2 regions of the Streptomyces sudanensis genome follow, and region 2 is predicted to be linked to the other one. Evidence: predicted binding sites of a transcription regulator. Region 2 holds the regulator's gene; the other holds the start of a gene.

Region 1 (3,454 bases), 2.6 Mb from region 2:
CTGTGTCGGCAGTCCGGATTCCGTGCGGATCGGGTCCGCGTTTCTCGCGGAGGACCGCGGCAGGTTCGCGGACGCTGTCGTACGAATGTGAGGCTGCCCCGTATTCGATCTCCGGCATTCGATCTCCGGCATTCGATCTCGGAATTCGGTGTTCGGGTACGGGTGGGAAACGGCCTGGAAGCGTGGCCCCTGCCCGTGCTTGCATGAGCTTCATGGTGTCTGCCGACCGTTTGCTCGCCTTCGCGGCCATGTCGTTCCTGCTGATCGTGATTCCAGGTCCCAGCGTGCTGTTCGTGATCGGGCGGGCGCTGGCGCAGGGGCGCCGTGCCGCGTTGACCACGGTTGCGGGGAACACGGTCGGTGCCTATGTGCTGATCGTCGCCGTGGCCTTCGGGGTCGGGGCGGTGGTGGAACGCTCGGTGCTCGTCTTCACGGCGCTCAAGCTGGTGGGCGCCGCGTACCTGGTGTTCCTCGGCGTCAGGACATGGCGCGAGCGCGGGTCGCTGCAGGCGGTGGTCTCCGGGGCGGGAGCGGCGCAAGGCGGTCTGCGGACGTTCTGGGAGGGATTCGCGGTCGGCGTGACCAATCCCAAGACCCTTGTGTTCTTCGCTGCCGTGTTGCCGCAATTCGTCGATCGCGGTCAGGGGCATGTCGCGGCGCAAATGCTGTTGCTGGGCTTGGTCTTCAGCGCCATCGCCGTGGTGTCCGACATGGTGTGGGGTGTGGCCGCGGCCACCGCCCGGGACTGGTTCGCGCGCTCACCGCGGCGGCTCTCCCTGGTCGGCGGGGTCGGCGGGCTCGCCATGGTCGGGCTCGGTGTCACCGTCGCCGCGACGGGACGCGAGGACTGATCCGCCCCGGCCGATCGGTCGTGTCCGGCTGGCAGGAGGGCGTCTTCGAGCGCGGTCGCCGGCGGTACGAACGACGAGCCTTCTCGTCGCGCGGTGGGGGGCGCGGAAGCCCCCTCCGTCCGCCGGCGTCGTCATGCGCACCGTGTCGGGTCTCGGCGCCGGTCGACCCGGCCGGATGAAGGGCCGGAGCCGCGCGGTGAAACTCCGGACGAAGGAGGGGTCGCAGGACGAAGGGCCCATCTACGGGGTCCTGGTGGCGCCGGAGATCGCTGAGAGCGAACGCGGGTGGGGAACGATGGCGGGCTCCGGAACATTGAGTCGATGTAGCTCAACTTGACTGCCGAAGGGGAGATCATGACTTCGACGTCCGAACCGCTCACCCTGCCCGTGCTGCCGCTCGACGACGAGGTCGTCCTGCCGGGGATGGTGGTGCCGCTGGACCTGTCCGACAACGAGGTGCGCGCCGCCGTCGAGGCCGCCCAGGCGGCCGTGCGGGACGGCAGCGGCAAGCCGCGGGTGCTGCTGGTGCCGCGGGTGGACGGCACGTACGCGGGGATCGGCGTCCTGGGGACGGTCGAACAGGTCGGACGGCTCTCCGACGGCGATCCGGGGGCGCTCATCCGGGGCCGGGCGCGCGTGCGGATCGGGGCCGGGACGACCGGGCCGGGGGCCGCGCTGTGGGTGGAGGGCACCCTGGTGGAAGAGGCCGCGCCCGACCCGCTGCCCGGTGCCGTCGCCGAGCTGGCCAAGGAGTACAAGGCCCTCGCCACCAGCTGGCTGCGCAGGCGCGGCGCCTGGCAGGTCGTCGACCGCGTCCAGCAGATCGACGACGTCTCCGCCCTGGCGGACAACGCCGGGTACTCCCCGTTCCTCACCACCGCCCAGAAGGTCGCCCTGCTGGAGGCCGTCGAGCCCGTCGCCCGGCTGAGGCTCGCCACCGAGCAGCTGCGCGACCACCTGGCCGAGCAGGACGTGGCGGAGTCCATCGCCAAGGACGTCCAGGAGGGCGTCGACCGGCAGCAGCGCGAGTTCCTGCTGCGCCGGCAGCTCGAAGCCGTGCGCAAGGAGCTCCGCGAGCTGAACGGCGAGGACGCCGAGGGCGGCACGGACGACTACCGGGCCCGCGTCGAGGACGCCGACCTGCCGGAGAAGGTCCGCGAGGCCGCCCTGAAGGAGGTCGGCAAGCTGGAGCGCGCCAGCGACCAGTCCCCCGAGGGCTCCTGGATCCGCACCTGGCTGGACACGGTCCTGGAGATGCCGTGGAACGAGCGGACCGAGGACCACTACGACATCCGCGGCGCCAGGGAGGTCCTCGACGCCGAGCACGCCGGACTGGAGGACGTGAAGGAGCGCATCACCGAGTACCTCGCCGTCCGCAAGCGCCGCGCCGACCGGGGCCTCGGCGTCGTCGGCGGGCGCCGCGGCGGGGCCGTGCTCGCGCTGGTGGGGCCGCCCGGCGTGGGCAAGACGAGCCTCGGCGAGTCCGTCGCCCGCGCGATGGGCCGCAGGTTCGTGCGCGTCGCGCTCGGCGGCGTACGGGACGAGGCGGAGATCCGCGGCCACCGGCGGACGTACGTCGGAGCCCTGCCCGGCCGGATCGTCCGCGCCGTCAAGGAGGCCGGCTCCATGAACCCGGTCGTCCTGCTCGACGAGATCGACAAGGTGGGCTCCGACTTCCGGGGCGACCCGGCCGCGGCCCTGCTGGAAGTCCTCGACCCGGCGCAGAACCACACGTTCCGCGACCACTACCTCGAAGTCGAACTCGACCTCAGCGACGTCGTCTTCCTCGCCACGGCGAACGTGCGGGAGGCCATTCCCGAGGCGCTCCTGGACCGCATGGAGGTGGTCAGGCTCGACGGCTACACCGAGGACGAGAAGATCGTCATCGCCCGCGGGCACCTGCTCCCACGCCAGCTGGAGCGCGCCGGGCTCGACCGGGACGAGGTGGCGGTCGAGGAGGCCGCGCTGCGCCGGCTGGCCGGCGAGTACACCCGCGAGGCCGGCGTGCGGGACCTGGAGCGGTCCGTCGCCCGCCTCCTGCGGAAGATCGCCGCCCGGGCCGAACTGGGCGACCGGGAGCTGCCGTTCACCGTCCGCGAGGACGACCTGCGCGACCTCCTCGGGAGGCCGCACCACGTGCCCGAGTCCGCCCAGGACCCGGCCGAGCGCCGCACGTCCGTCCCCGGCGTCGCGACCGGCCTGGCCGTCACCGGCGCGGGCGGCGACGTGCTGTTCGTCGAGGCGTCCCTCGCCGACGCGGAGACCGGCGCCGCGGGGCTCACCCTCACCGGGCAGCTCGGCGACGTGATGAAGGAGTCCGCGCAGATCGCGCTCTCCTTCCTCCGCTCCCACGGCGCGGAACTCGAACTGCCCGTCACCGGGCTCAAGGACCGGGGCGTCCACATCCACTTCCCCGCCGGGGCGGTGCCGAAGGACGGGCCGAGCGCCGGTGTCACCATGACGACCGCGCTTGCCTCCCTGCTCAGCGGCCGGCTGGTACGGACGGACGTGGCCATGACCGGCGAGGTGTCGCTGACCGGCCGCGTGCTGCCGATCGGCGGCGTCAAGCAGAAGCTGCTCGCCGCCCACCGGGCCGGTATCAC
Region 2 (13,053 bases):
CGCGGCGGATCTCCTGGTCGCGGCCGATGACCGGGTCGAGCCTGCCCTCCCGGGCGGCGGCCGTGAGGTCCGTGCCGAACTTCTCCAGTGCCTTGTACTGGCCCTCCGGGTCCTGGGTAGTGATGCGGCGCGTGCCGCGGGAGCCGGTGAAGGCGGCCAGCAGCTTCTTCGCGTCGGCGCCCTGCCGGGTGAGCAGTTCGCCGGCCGGTCCGCCCTTGGCGGCGATGCCGATGAGCAGGTGCTCCGTCGACAGGTACTCGTCGCCGAGCTCCCGGGCGCGGGCCTGGGCGTCGGCGACGACGGCCAGCAGGTCGCGGTTGGGCTGCGGCGGGGCGACGGTCGACCCGGTGACGCTCGGGAGGGCGGCGAGGAGCCGCTCGGCGCCCGAGCGCACGGCGGCCTGGTCGGCCTCGACGGCGGCGAGCAGGTCGGTGAGGTTCTCGTTGTCCTGGCCGGAGAGCAGCGCCAGCAGCAGGTGCGCCGGGGTCAGGTCCGGGTGTCCGTCGGACACGGCGCGGCTGGTGGCGGCGTTGAGGGCGTCCCGGCTCTTGTTGGTCAGCTCGGCGTCCACGTGTGCTTGGTCCTCCTCGGGTGCCGGTGCGCCTGCACACCGGCTTTGACTCAGCCAACGTCCACAAAATTGAGTCTATTCCACTCAAGGTGGTGGAGGCCAGCGACCGCCGGTAGGTTCCGGCCCATGGCCATCGACCTGCGCAACCCCGACCCCTCCTACGTCAGCTTCTGGCGGGAGCGGCACATGTGCACCCTGACGACCCTCCGCCCGGACGGCACCCCGCACGTCGTGGCGGTGGGCGTGACGTACGACCCCGAGGGCGGCGAGCGGGGCCTGGCGCGCGTGATCACCAACAGGAACAGCCGGAAGGTGGCCAACATCCTGGCCGCCGGCCCCGGCGGGGCGCGGGTCGCCGTGTGCCAGGTGGACGCGGGCCGCTGGGCGACGCTGGAGGGCCGCGCGACGATCCGCACGGAGCCCGAGGCCGTCGCGGACGCCGTCGCCCGGTACGCGCGGCGGTACGGCCGCACCCCCGCGCCGAACCCGGACCGGGTCGTGGTGGAGATCGCCCTCACCCGGGCCATGGGGCGCGCCTGAGCGCGTGCGCGGCTTCGGGGGCGCGGCCCGTTCCGTACGCGCGCAGCACAACGGCGCCATCGTGTTTCAGGTCCACGATGGCGCCGCTGTGTGGGGGAAGCACCTGAACGATCTGGAACGACGGGGGAATCGCTCAGGCGCTGCGGGGGGTGGCGGTGGTGGTCTCGGTCTCGACCAGCTGATGGTCACGCTGGTCGAGGTTGACGAAGATCATTCCGTAGCGGACGGCGCAACGGACGGGCTTCGGCGCGCCGCGCGGCCGGCGGAGGCACCGGTAGGCGCGGATGTCCTCGTCGTCTCCGCGGGTGATGACGATCGGCTCGCCGAAGAGGGTGACCATCAACGAATCGCCACCCTGGGGGACGGCGGTGACGAGGTCGATGAAATGCCACCCGGACCGGTAGGCGGACGCCATCTCGCGGCGGAAGCGGGAGTCGTCGGGGACGTTCATGCGACGGCACCCGCCGGCGCGGATCCGGCGCTCTCCCACGAGGGCTCGCGCGGGCTCGACGGGGCGACCTCCCACGAGGGCTCGGACGAGCCGGCCGGTCCGAGTTCCCACGAGGGCTCACCTGCGACGACACTGCCCGAGGACACCGTTTCCCACGACGGTTCGCCGCTGAGGTCGACGACACCGCACGCGGCCGCCGCGGCGACAGCTATGACGCTAAGTGCACGAACCATCCTGGTCATGGACGATCTCCACCTCTTTTTGTCCTTACCTCCTCCCCCGCGTCTACGACGATGGCTCACTCCGAACGCTTCCACCAGCCGATACAGGCATCATGTTCCTGAAATACAGGACCCTGAGGGGGGTGCAGATGCGGTCGAAGGCGGACAGTCCGGAAACCGAGCACAGTCACGACGAGCTGTGTGAAGCCGGAAAGCACCTGTACGCGGCCGCCCTGCGCGCCGGCCGGATAGCCCGCTCCGAGGTCGACGCGGCACCCTGCCTCATCGACCTCGCCCTGCTGCACCCGGATCCGGACGACCCGCAGTGGCTGCGCCCCGTCCCCCCGTCCATTGCCCTCAACCAGCTGATCCACCCCATCGAGCGGGAGATCCAGCAGCAGCGGCAGCGGGCGCTGTCGCTCACCGACGCGTTCGAGCCGTTCATGACGATCACTGCGGCGACCCCCTGCACGAGCGACGCGATCAACGTCCTCGAAGGGCTCGCCGTCATCAACGCCGAACTCGACCGCGTGACGGAGGAGTGCGCGGTCGAACTCCTCACGATCCAGCCCGGCAGCGGGCGCAGGCCCGAGAACGTCAAGGCCGCCCTGCGCCGGGTGGAACCCCTCCTCGGCCGCGGTGTCCGGATGCGGACCCTCTACCAGCACACGGCCCGGCACCACTCGGCGACCATGGGATACGTCGAGCGGATCACCCCGTACGGCCTGGAGGTGCGCACGCTGGAGGAGATCGTCGACCGGTTGATCATCATCGACCGCAAGGTGGCCTTCATCCCGGCCCGCAGCGACCGCCAGGTCGCGCTGGAGCTGCGCCACGAGGGGCTCGTCCAGTACCTCGTCGGCGTCTTCGACCAGTTCTGGCAGCACGGCATCCCCTGGGAGGAGGAGGTCGTCACGTACGCGCCCGCCCTCAACGGGATAAGCGGCATCCAGCGCTCCATCGCCAAGCTGCTCGTCGAGGGCCACGTCGACGAGGCCATCGCCCGCCGCCTCGGCATGAACGTCCGCACCTGCCGCGCCCACATCGCGAAGCTCGCGTCCACGCTCGGCAGCGGCAGCCGCGCCCAGCTCGGCTACCTCATCGCCCGGTCCGGCATCCTCGACCAGGAGCAGGGCCACGACCACTTCCCGGACCCGGAGGCGGGCCGGGACCGGGAGCAGGTGCGCGGGCACGGCTGACCCGCCGCCCCGCCACGGCCCCTCCGGCGCCCGGCCAGGCATGCGTGAGGCCCCCTCCGGAGAAGGGGGCCTCACACGGGTCCGCCGGTGCTCCCGGCGCCTTCCTCCGGGGGCTACTCGCCGCCGCGCCTGCCGGCCGGCCGCCACACCACCAGGGCGCTGGTCTGCTGGACGTCCTGATAGGGCACCAGATCACGCCGGTACGAGGCGTGCACCTGCGCCTCCCGCTGGCGCATCGCCACCGTCGCGCCCTCCAGGGCCGCGGTCAGCTCCGCCACGCGGGCCTCCAGCGCGGTGACCTGGTTCTCCAGCTCGATGATCCGCTTGATCCCGGCCAGGTTGACGCCCTCGTCCTGCGACAGCTGCTGCACCTGCCGGAGCAGCTCGATGTCGCGGGCCGAGTAGCGCCGGCCCCGGCCGGCCGTACGGTCCGGGGAGACGATCCCCAGCCGGTCGTACTGGCGCAGCGTCTGCGGGTGCAGCCCGCTGAGCTGCGCCGCCACCGAGATGACGTACACCGGGGTCTCGTCGGTCAGTTCGTACGGGTTGCGTCGACGTGCGTCCATCGCCTCAAGCCCCCTTCGCGGCTTGGAACAGATCCGCCCGCGGGTCCTCGTCCGCGGTGGCTCGACGGTACGCCTCCAGAGCCTCGCGCGCCTTGTCGTCCAGCTTCTTCGGTACGGCGACCTCGACCGTGACCAGCAGGTCGCCGCGCGTGCCGTCCTTGCGGACCGCGCCCTTGCCGCGGGCCCGCATCGTACGGCCGTTGGGGGTGCCCGGGGGGATCTTCAGCGTGACCGGAGGCCCTCCGAGGGTCGGCACCCTGATCTCGCCGCCGAGGGCCGCCTCCGGATACGAGACGGGCACGGTGACGGTGAGGTTGTCGCCCCTGCGGCCGAAGACCGGGTGCTCGCCGACGTGGACGACCACGTACAGGTCGCCGGCCGGGCCGCCCCGCTCGCCGGGCGCGCCCTTGCCGCGCAGCCTGATCCGCTGCCCGTCGGAGACCCCCGCCGGGATGCGGACCTGCATGGTGCGCGAGGACTTGGCACGTCCGCTGCCGCGGCACACCTCGCACGGGTCCTGGGCGATCAGTCCGCGTCCCTTGCAGTCCAGGCACGGGTCGGTCAGCGAGAAGCCGCCGCCCGAGCCGCGCGACACCTGGCCGGTGCCGACGCACGTGGGGCAGACGCGGGGCGTGCCGTTCTTGTCGCCCGTGCCGGAGCACGCCCGGCAGGGCTGCTGGCTGGACATGCGCAGGGGGACGGTGGCCCCGTCGACCGCCTCGGTGAAGCTGAGCGTCACCTCGGACTCGACGTCCTGGCCGCGGCGCGGCTGCGTACGGGTGCCGGCGGTGCCGCCCCGGTTGAACAGGCCGCCGAAGACGTCCCCGAGCCCGCCGCCGAAGCCGCCGGCACCGCCCGTCCCGCCCTGGCCGCCGAACAGGTCGCCCAGGTCGAAGTTGAACGTGCCGCCCTGGCCGCCGGGGCCGGGCCGGAAGCCGCCGTTGCCGAAGAGGGCGCGTGCCTCGTCGTACTCCTTGCGCTTCTTGGGGTCCCCGAGGACGTCGTTCGCCTCGGAGACCTCCTTGAAGCGGGCCTCCGCGGCGGCGTCGCCCTTGTTGGCGTCCGGGTGGAACTCGCGGGCCAGCTTCCGGTACGCCTTCTTGATCTCGGCTTCGGTGGCGTCCTTGGGGACGCCGAGGACCTTGTAGTAGTCCTTCTCGACGAAGTCCTTCGTGCTCATCGACGTCCCTCCTCCCGGACGGTCACCGCGTCGGGTCCGGGGCCGGCGGTCCCGCGACCGCCGGCCCTGCGGCCGTCAGCCCTCCTCGGGGCCACCGCTCTCCTCGTCGGCCGGCTGCTCTTCCTTCGAGGCCGGCGCGGCGCCCGGCTGGGGCTCGGCGACGGCGACACGCGCGGGACGGATGGTCCGCTCGCCGATCCGGTAGCCCGGCTGGAGGATCGCCACGCAGGTCGTCTCCTCCACGTCCGGCGCGTACGAGTGCATCAGCGCCTCGTGCACGGTCGGGTCGAAGGGCTCGCCCTCCTTGCCGAACTGCTGGAGGCCCATCTTCGCGACGGTGGCCTCCAGCGACTCGGCGACCGACTTGAAGCCGCCGACCAACTCGCCGTGCTCCCGCGCCCGGCCGATGTCGTCGAGCACGGGCAGCAGTTCGGACAGGAGGTTCGCGATGGCGACCTCCTTGACCGCGACCCGGTCCCTTTCGACTCGGCGGCGGTAGTTCTGGTACTCGGCCTGGAGCCGCTGGAGGTCGGCGGTGCGCTCGGCGAGCGCGGTGCGGACCTGGTCCAGCTCGGCGGTCAGGCCGATCGACTGGTCCGTCTGGTTCGCGTCCCCGGCCGGGGCCGCCGCGCCCTCCTCGGTGGAAGGGCTCTCGGCGGTCTCGGCGGCGTCGTCGGAGGTGGCGCCGGAGGGGACGTCGGGCTTCTCCTCGAACCCCGGGGTCTCCTCCGTCATGCGGCCCCGCCCTTCGGCTTCTCGTCATCGACGATCTCGGCGTCGATCACGTCGTCGTCGGCTTTGGCGCCGTCGGCGTCCGCCTGGGCGCCGCCCGCCGCCTGGCCGGCCGCCTGGGCGTCGGCGTACATGGCCTGGCCGAGCTTCTGGGAGACGGCCGCGACCTTCTCGGTGGCGGTGCGGATCTCCGCGGTGTCCTCGCCCTTCAGCTTCTCCTTGAGCTCGTTCACCGCCGTCTCGACCTCGGTCTTGATCTCGCCCGGGACCTTGTCGGCGTTGTCGGCGAGGAACTTCTCGGTCTGGTAGACGAGCTGCTCGCCCTGGTTGCGCGTCTCGGCGGCCTCGCGGCGCTTGTGGTCCTCCTCCGCGTACCGCTCGGCCTCCTCGCGCATCCGGTCGACCTCGTCCTTCGGGAGCGAGGAGCCGCCGGTGACGGTCATCTTCTGCTCCTTGCCCGTGCCGAGGTCCTTGGCCGTGACGTGCATGATGCCGTTGGCGTCGATGTCGAAGGAGACCTCGATCTGCGGGACGCCGCGCGGGGCCGGCGGAAGGCCGGTCAGCTCGAACATGCCGAGCTTCTTGTTGTACGCGGCGATCTCGCGCTCGCCCTGGTAGACCTGGATCTGCACCGACGGCTGGTTGTCCTCCGCCGTGGTGAAGATCTCGGAGCGCTTCGTCGGGATCGTGGTGTTCCGCTCGATGAGCTTGGTCATGATGCCGCCCTTGGTCTCGATGCCGAGGGACAGCGGGGTCACGTCGAGGAGCAGGACGTCCTTGACCTCGCCCTTGAGGACACCGGCCTGGAGCGAGGCGCCGATCGCCACGACCTCGTCCGGGTTCACGCCCTTGTTGGCCTCCTTGCCGCCGGTCAGCTCCTTGACGAGCTCGGCGACGGCGGGCATGCGGGTCGAACCGCCGACGAGGACGACGTGGTCGATCTCGGAGAGCTGGATGCCCGCGTCCTTGATGACGTTGTGGAACGGGATCTTGCAGCGCTCGAGCAGGTCGGCGGTGAGCTGCTGGAACTGGGCGCGGGTGAGCTTCTCGTCCAGGTGCAGCGGGCCCTCGGCGGACGCCGTGATGTACGGGAGGTTGATCGAGGTCTCGGTGGACGAGGACAGCTCGATCTTCGCCTTCTCGGCGGCCTCGCGGAGGCGCTGGAGCGCCATCTTGTCCTTGGAGAGGTCCACGCCGTGGCCGCTGTGGAACTGCTTGACCAGGTAGTCGACGACGCGCTGGTCCCAGTCGTCGCCACCGAGGTGGTTGTCGCCGTTGGTGGCCTTCACCTCGACGACGCCGTCACCGATCTCCAGCAGCGAGACGTCGAAGGTGCCGCCGCCGAGGTCGAAGACGAGGATCGTCTGGTCGTCCTTGTCGAGGCCGTACGCCAGGGCAGCGGCGGTGGGCTCGTTGACGATGCGCAGGACGTTCAGGCCGGCGATCTCGCCGGCCTCCTTGGTCGCCTGCCGCTCGGAGTCGTTGAAGTACGCCGGGACGGTGATGACCGCGTCCGTGACCTTCTCGCCCAGGTACGCCTCGGCGTCCCGCTTCAGCTTCTGCAGGATGAACGCGGACATCTGCTGCGGGTTGAACTTCTTCCCGTCCAGCTCGATCTTCCAGTCCGTGCCCATGTGGCGCTTGACCGAGCGGATGGTCCGGTCGACGTTGGTGACGGCCTGCCGCTTGGCGACCTCACCCACGAGGACCTCGCCGTTCTTGGCGAAGGCGACGACGGACGGCGTGGTCCTGGCGCCCTCGGCGTTGGTGATGACGGTGGGCTCGCCGCCTTCCAGAACGCTGACGACGGAGTTAGTCGTGCCCAGGTCGATGCCGACCGCACGTGCCATTTCGATTCCTCCAGCTGACTTGAGCGGAACAGACTCAAGGATGCACCAGCCGCCTGCCCCCGTCAACAGACCTGAGCCGATCCGGCTCAACTTTTATCCGGCTCTTATACGCAATGCATGGCGCATCGAGCCGCCGCGCGGACGTCCCCAGCCCATCCTGCTGCACATCAGGTGATTCTCACCGCTTTAACCCTCTCTACACCTCTTGCCGGATTTACCCATCAGGTCACCCGGAACGGCTGCCACCACCCCGCCACGACCCCCCGGAACGGCCGGGTGCCGCGCCACGCCCCCGAACGCATCCCGGATCCGGCCCCCGGCCCGCTCCGCACTCCTCGCCCTCGCCGCACCCGCGCCCCTCGTCGCCGCGACCGTCCGCGACCCGCGCCACCCGCCCGGCGATGTCCTCCTACGAGAGACCGCGACCGGCCCGCACGGCCGGACCCTCACCCCGCGCACCCCGCCCGTACGCCCACTGCCCCTGGACGCGCCGTCACGGTCGCCCCGCGCCGTACGGGGCGAGATGCCGCCGGCCGCGGGCGGCGGCCCGGCGCGCCTGAGCGACGCAGATCACCGCGTACGCGGCTACAGTGCGGCGGAATAACTGGGTACGCTCGACAGCGAACCCAATAAGTTACCGCTTAGTAGTGCCGAACTCCCACCTCGCAGGCCCGAGGAGCCCCCATGCAACTCGCCGCGATCATTGTGTCGCTGACCCTGACCGTGGTCGGCGTTGCGCTCTTTGCCCGAGCGATCGCGCACATCTACCGGTTCGTCAGGCTCGGCCAGCCCGTGCCGGCCGGCAGCCGCACCGACGACTGGAAGGCCCGGACCGCCACCGTGGTCCGGGAGTTCCTCGGCCACACCCGGATGAACCGCTGGGGGATCGTCGGCTTCGCGCACTGGTTCGTCGCGATCGGCTTCCTCACCCTGCCGCCCACCCTGGCGCAGGCGTACGGGCAGCTCTTCCGGGCCGACTGGACCCTGCCGGTCGTCGGCGGCTTCCTGCCGTTCGAGATGTACACCGAGGCGATCGGCCTGGCCACCGTCCTCGGCATCGCCGTCCTGATCGTGATCCGGCTGCTGAGCCTGCCGTCCCGGCCCGGCCGCAAGTCGCGCTTCGCCGGCTCCAAGGCCTGGCAGGCGTACTTCGTCGAGTACGTCATCCTCACCATCGGCCTGGTCATCCTGGTCCTGCGCGGCCTGGAGGGCGCGCTGCACCACGTCGACTCGTACGACCCGGCCTACTTCGTGTCGTACCCGCTCGTCCTCGCCTTCGACGGGCTGAGCACCGGCACCCTGCAGAACCTGGTGTACCTCGCTGCCATGGTGAAGATCAGTGTCTCCCTGATCTGGATGATCACGGTCTCGCTCAACACCAACATGGGCGTCGCCTGGCACCGCTTCCTCGGCTTCCCCAACATCTGGTTCAAGCGCAACGCCGACGGCGGGACCGCGCTGGGCGCCCTGCTGCCGATGACGTCCGGCGGCAAGGAGATCGACTTCGAAACCGTCTTCGACGACGAGGAGGGCGCCGAGGAGACCGTCTTCGGCGTCTCCCAGGTCGAGCACTTCTCCTGGAAGGGCATCCTCGACTTCTCCACCTGCACCGAGTGCGGCCGCTGCCAGTCGCAGTGCCCCGCCTGGAACACCGGCAAGCCGCTCTCCCCGAAGCTGCTGATCATGTCGCTGCGCGACCACGCGCACGCCAAGGCCCCGTACCTGCTCGCCGGCGGCGGCAAGACCGCGGAGGGCGAGGAGAAGGCGTCCGCCGAGGCGCTGAAGGACGTCCCCGCCTCCGCCCTCGCCGAGGCCGAGCGCCCGCTGATCGGCACCGCCGAGGAGAACGGCGTCATCGACCCGGACGTCCTGTGGTCCTGCACCACCTGCGGCGCCTGCGTCGAGCAGTGCCCCGTCGACATCGAGCACGTCGACCACATCGTCGACATGCGCCGCTACCAGGTGATGATCGAGTCCGCGTTCCCGTCCGAGGCGGGCACGATGCTCAAGAACCTGGAGAAGAAGGGCAACCCCTGGGGCCTGGCGAAGAAGCAGCGCGTCGAGTGGACCAAGGAGGTCGACTTCGAGGTCCCGATCGTGGGCAAGGACGTCGAGGACCTCTCCGAGGTCGACTACCTGTACTGGGTCGGCTGCGCCGGCGCCCTGGAGGACCGCGCCAAGAAGACCACCAAGGCCTTCGCGGAGCTGCTGCACATGGCGGGCGTCAAGTTCGCGATCATGGGCGGGGACGAGAAGTGCACCGGCGACTCCGCCCGCCGCCTGGGTAACGAGCCGCTGTTCCAGCAGCTCGGCCAGGAGAACGTCGCGATGCTGAACATGGCGTTCGGCGAGGACGAGGACGAGCCGTCGACGAAGAAGCCGAAGTCGGCGAAGAAGATCGTCGCGACCTGCCCGCACTGCTTCAACACGATCGCGAACGAGTACCCGCAGCTCGGCGGCGAGTTCGAGGTCATCCACCACACGCAGCTGCTCCAGCACCTCGTCGACGAGGGCAGGCTCGTCCCGGTGACCCCGGTCGACGGCCTGATCACCTACCACGACCCGTGCTACCTGGGCCGGCACAACAAGGTCTACACGCCGCCGCGCGAGATCATGTCCGCCGTCCCCGGCCTGCGCCAGCAGGAGATGCACCGCCACAAGGAACGCGGCTTCTGCTGCGGCGCCGGCGGCGCGCGGATGTGGATGGAGGAGCGCATCGGCAAGCGCATCAACACCGAGCGCGTCGACGAGGCCCTGTCGCTCAACCCGGACATCGTGTCCACGGCCTGCCCGTTCTGCCTGGTCATGCTGACGGACTCGGTGAACGGCAAGAAGAACGACGGCCAGGCCAAGGAGTCGCTCCAGGTCGTGGACGTGGCGCAGCTCCTCCTGGAGTCGGTCAGGACCCCGAAGCCCGAGGCCCCGGCGTCCGACGCGGCCCCGGAGCCCGAGCCGGCGAAGTAACGCCGGCGCCCGGCGGCGCGCCACGGCGGGGCGGCCGGACCGACCACCACGGGTCGGCCCGGCCGCCCCGCCGTTCCCGCACCCGCGTCCGCCCGGGATGTCACAGCTCGGCAGCAAACAGGGCCCGCCGCAAGGCCGGTTACGCCCGTACGGACGTAACCGGGTACGTTCGTAGACGTGGCTGGATTCAGGATCGGACGCGGCCGGGGCAACCGCACCCCGCGCCAACAGGGGCAGCAGCCCCCGCACCCCCACCAGGGGCCGTACGGCAACGGCGAGGCGCCGCCGTACGCCCCGCCGCAGCAGTGGCCGAGGGACGACCGCGCGCACGGCGAGCCCGAGTACTTCGGCGACCCGTACCACCAGCAGGCCGCGCCGCACCCGCACCACCCCCGGCAGTCCCACGCGTCCCACGCGCACACCGCGAACAACCCTGGCCACACCCAGATGTTCAGCGTGCACGAGGACCCGTACGGGCCGCCGGAGACCCACCGCGCGGACCCCGCCGCCCCCTCGGGGCCGCGCCTGCCGTGGCAGCGGCTCCTGACCGGCATCGTGGTGCGCCCGGGCGCGACGTTCTGGCAGATGCGCGACCACGCGGTCTGGCTGCCGGCCCTGACGGTCACCTTCGTCTACGGCCTGCTGGCACTGTTCGGCTTCGACAAGGCCCGCGAGGAGACGATCAACTCGACCCTCTCGACCGCGGTGCCGGCGGTCCTGCTCACCGGCGTCATGTTCGTCGTGGGCGGCCTGATCCTCGGCGCGGTGACGCACACCCTGGCCCGTCAGCTCGGCGGCAACGGGGCGTGGCAGCCGACGGTGGGCCTGTCGATGCTGATCATGGCGATGACGGACGCCCCGCGCCTGCTGTTCGCGATGTTCCTGGGCGGGGAGAACGGCCTGGTGCAGGTGATCGGCTGGCTGTCGTGGCTGGCGGCGGGCGCGCTGTTCACGTCCATGGTGAGCAAGTCCCACGACCTGCCCTGGCCGAAGGCCCTGGGCGCGTCGGCGATCCAGTTGGTGGCGCTGCTGTCGCTGATCAAGCTGGGAACGCTGTAGGAACCGCGCCGACCGGCGCGAAGGGGGAGCTGCCCGCGGGCCGCTCCCCCTTCCGCGTTCCCGCGCCCTCAGGCGTCGAGGACCTGCCCGGAGCGCCGGACCACGGGCCCCTCGACGCTCCAGGGGAAGTTGATCCAGTCGTCGGTGCGCTTCCAGACGTACTCGCACTTCACGAGGGACTGGGGCTTCTCGTAGATGACGGCAGACCGGACCTCGGCGACATGGCCGAGGCAGAAGTCGTGGACGAGCTTCAGGGTCTTCCCGGTGTCGGCGACGTCGTCGGCGATCAGGACCCTCTTGTCGCTGAAGTCGATCACGTTCGGGACGGGCGCGAGCATCACCGGCATCTCCAGGGTGGTGCCGACACCCGTGTAGAACTCCACGTTCACGAGGTGGATGTTCTTGCAGTCGAGCGCGTAGGCGAGGCCACCGGCCACGAAGACGCCGCCGCGGGCGATGGACAGCACCACGTCCGGCTCGTAGCCGTCGTCCGCGATGGTCCGGGCCAGTTCGCGCACCGCGCGCCCGAAGCCCTCGTAGGTGAGGTCCTCCCGTGCACCGCTCATGCTCACACCTGCGTCCGATGGAAGTTCTGGAAGGACCGCGAGGCCGTCGGGCCGCGCTGCCCCTGGTACCGGGACCCGTACCGCTCGCTGCCGTACGGGAACTCGGCCGGCGAGCTGAGCCGGAACATGCACAGCTGGCCGATCTTCATCCCCGGCCACAGCTTGATCGGCAGGGTCGCGAGGTTCGACAGCTCCAGGGTGACATGCCCGGAGAAACCGGGGTCGATGAAACCCGCGGTCGAGTGGGTGACGAGGCCGAGCCGCCCGAGGGAGCTCTTCCCCTCCAGCCGGGAGGCGATGTCGTCGGGCAGGGACACGACCTCGTACGTCGAGGCGAGCACGAACTCCCCGGGGTGCAGGATGAACGCCTCGTCCCCGTCCGGCTCCACCAGCCGGGTGAGGTCGACCTGCTCGACGGCCGGGTCGATGTGGGGGTGGCGGTGGTTCTCGAACACCCGGAAGTAGCGGTCGAGCCGCACGTCGATGCTCGAGGGCTGGACCATGGATTCGTCGTACGGGTCGATCCGCACCCGTCCGGATTCGATCTCGGCCCGGATGTCCTTGTCTGAGAGAAGCACGCCCCGAGGATACGCAGAGCGCGCGGGGCCGCCCCAACCGGACGGGCGCCCGCGCGCCTCCCACCAGGGGTGACGGAGCCGTACGGGCCGTCAGCCCCGCTCGGCCGCCGCCCCCACGGGCACGGCGTGCCGGAGCCGCGCGCACCGGGGGCAGCGCAGGAGCCGCCCGGGCCCGATCCGCCCGGCCCCGAGGTTCTGCATCGGGAACGTCGCGGTACTGAACACGTGCCCCTCGGCACACCGGACGACGGTTCGCTCCATGAAGTCCATCAGGCCCTTTCCCCAGCAAGCGGTGGACGAGACAGCCACATTAGGGGATCAACGGGACACCGCTCCAGGCGGCACCCCGGCCTTCACCCTATGCCCCAACTCCCGTCCCCCAAGCGCCGGATCCCCGGCGCCCGACACACGAAGACCCCACGGCGCGACACACCGAGGGGCGGATGGGGTAAAGTGAGCGGCGATGCGGCCCGGACCTCCGGCCGCTGTGCGGGTGTAGTTTAATGGTAGAACATGAGCTTCCCAAGCTCAGAGCGCGGGTTCGATTCCCGTCACCCGCTCCATAGCGAAGGCCCT

The links. The regulator HspR, encoded in region 2, represses chaperone genes until heat shock. The targets are predictions, from matches to a motif close to TTGAGNNNNNNNNNCTCAA.
Region 1: a site for HspR is predicted at 1,165-1,183, ahead of lon (endopeptidase La). Genes of this name have one in related genera too.

What each region holds. Positions count from the first base shown of each region.
Region 1 is NZ_CP095474.1:620,726-624,179, reverse strand. It holds gene MW084_RS02665 (LysE family translocator) at 213-851, shown strand; gene lon (endopeptidase La) at 1,206-3,454, shown strand, end outside.
Region 2 is NZ_CP095474.1:3,186,946-3,199,998, reverse strand. It holds gene clpB (ATP-dependent chaperone ClpB) at 1-571, opposite strand, end outside; gene MW084_RS14915 (pyridoxamine 5'-phosphate oxidase family protein) at 698-1,111, shown strand; gene MW084_RS14910 (Rieske (2Fe-2S) protein) at 1,245-1,562, opposite strand; gene MW084_RS14905 (helix-turn-helix transcriptional regulator) at 1,897-2,982, shown strand; gene MW084_RS14900 (heat shock protein transcriptional repressor HspR) at 3,096-3,548, opposite strand; gene dnaJ (molecular chaperone DnaJ) at 3,553-4,728, opposite strand; gene grpE (nucleotide exchange factor GrpE) at 4,804-5,463, opposite strand; gene dnaK (molecular chaperone DnaK) at 5,460-7,310, opposite strand; gene MW084_RS14880 ((Fe-S)-binding protein) at 7,995-10,274, shown strand; gene MW084_RS14875 (Yip1 family protein) at 10,452-11,333, shown strand; gene MW084_RS14870 (phosphoribosyltransferase) at 11,402-11,899, opposite strand; gene dcd (dCTP deaminase) at 11,902-12,477, opposite strand; gene MW084_RS14860 (hypothetical protein) at 12,568-12,747, opposite strand; tRNA gene MW084_RS14855 (tRNA-Gly) at 12,967-13,040, shown strand.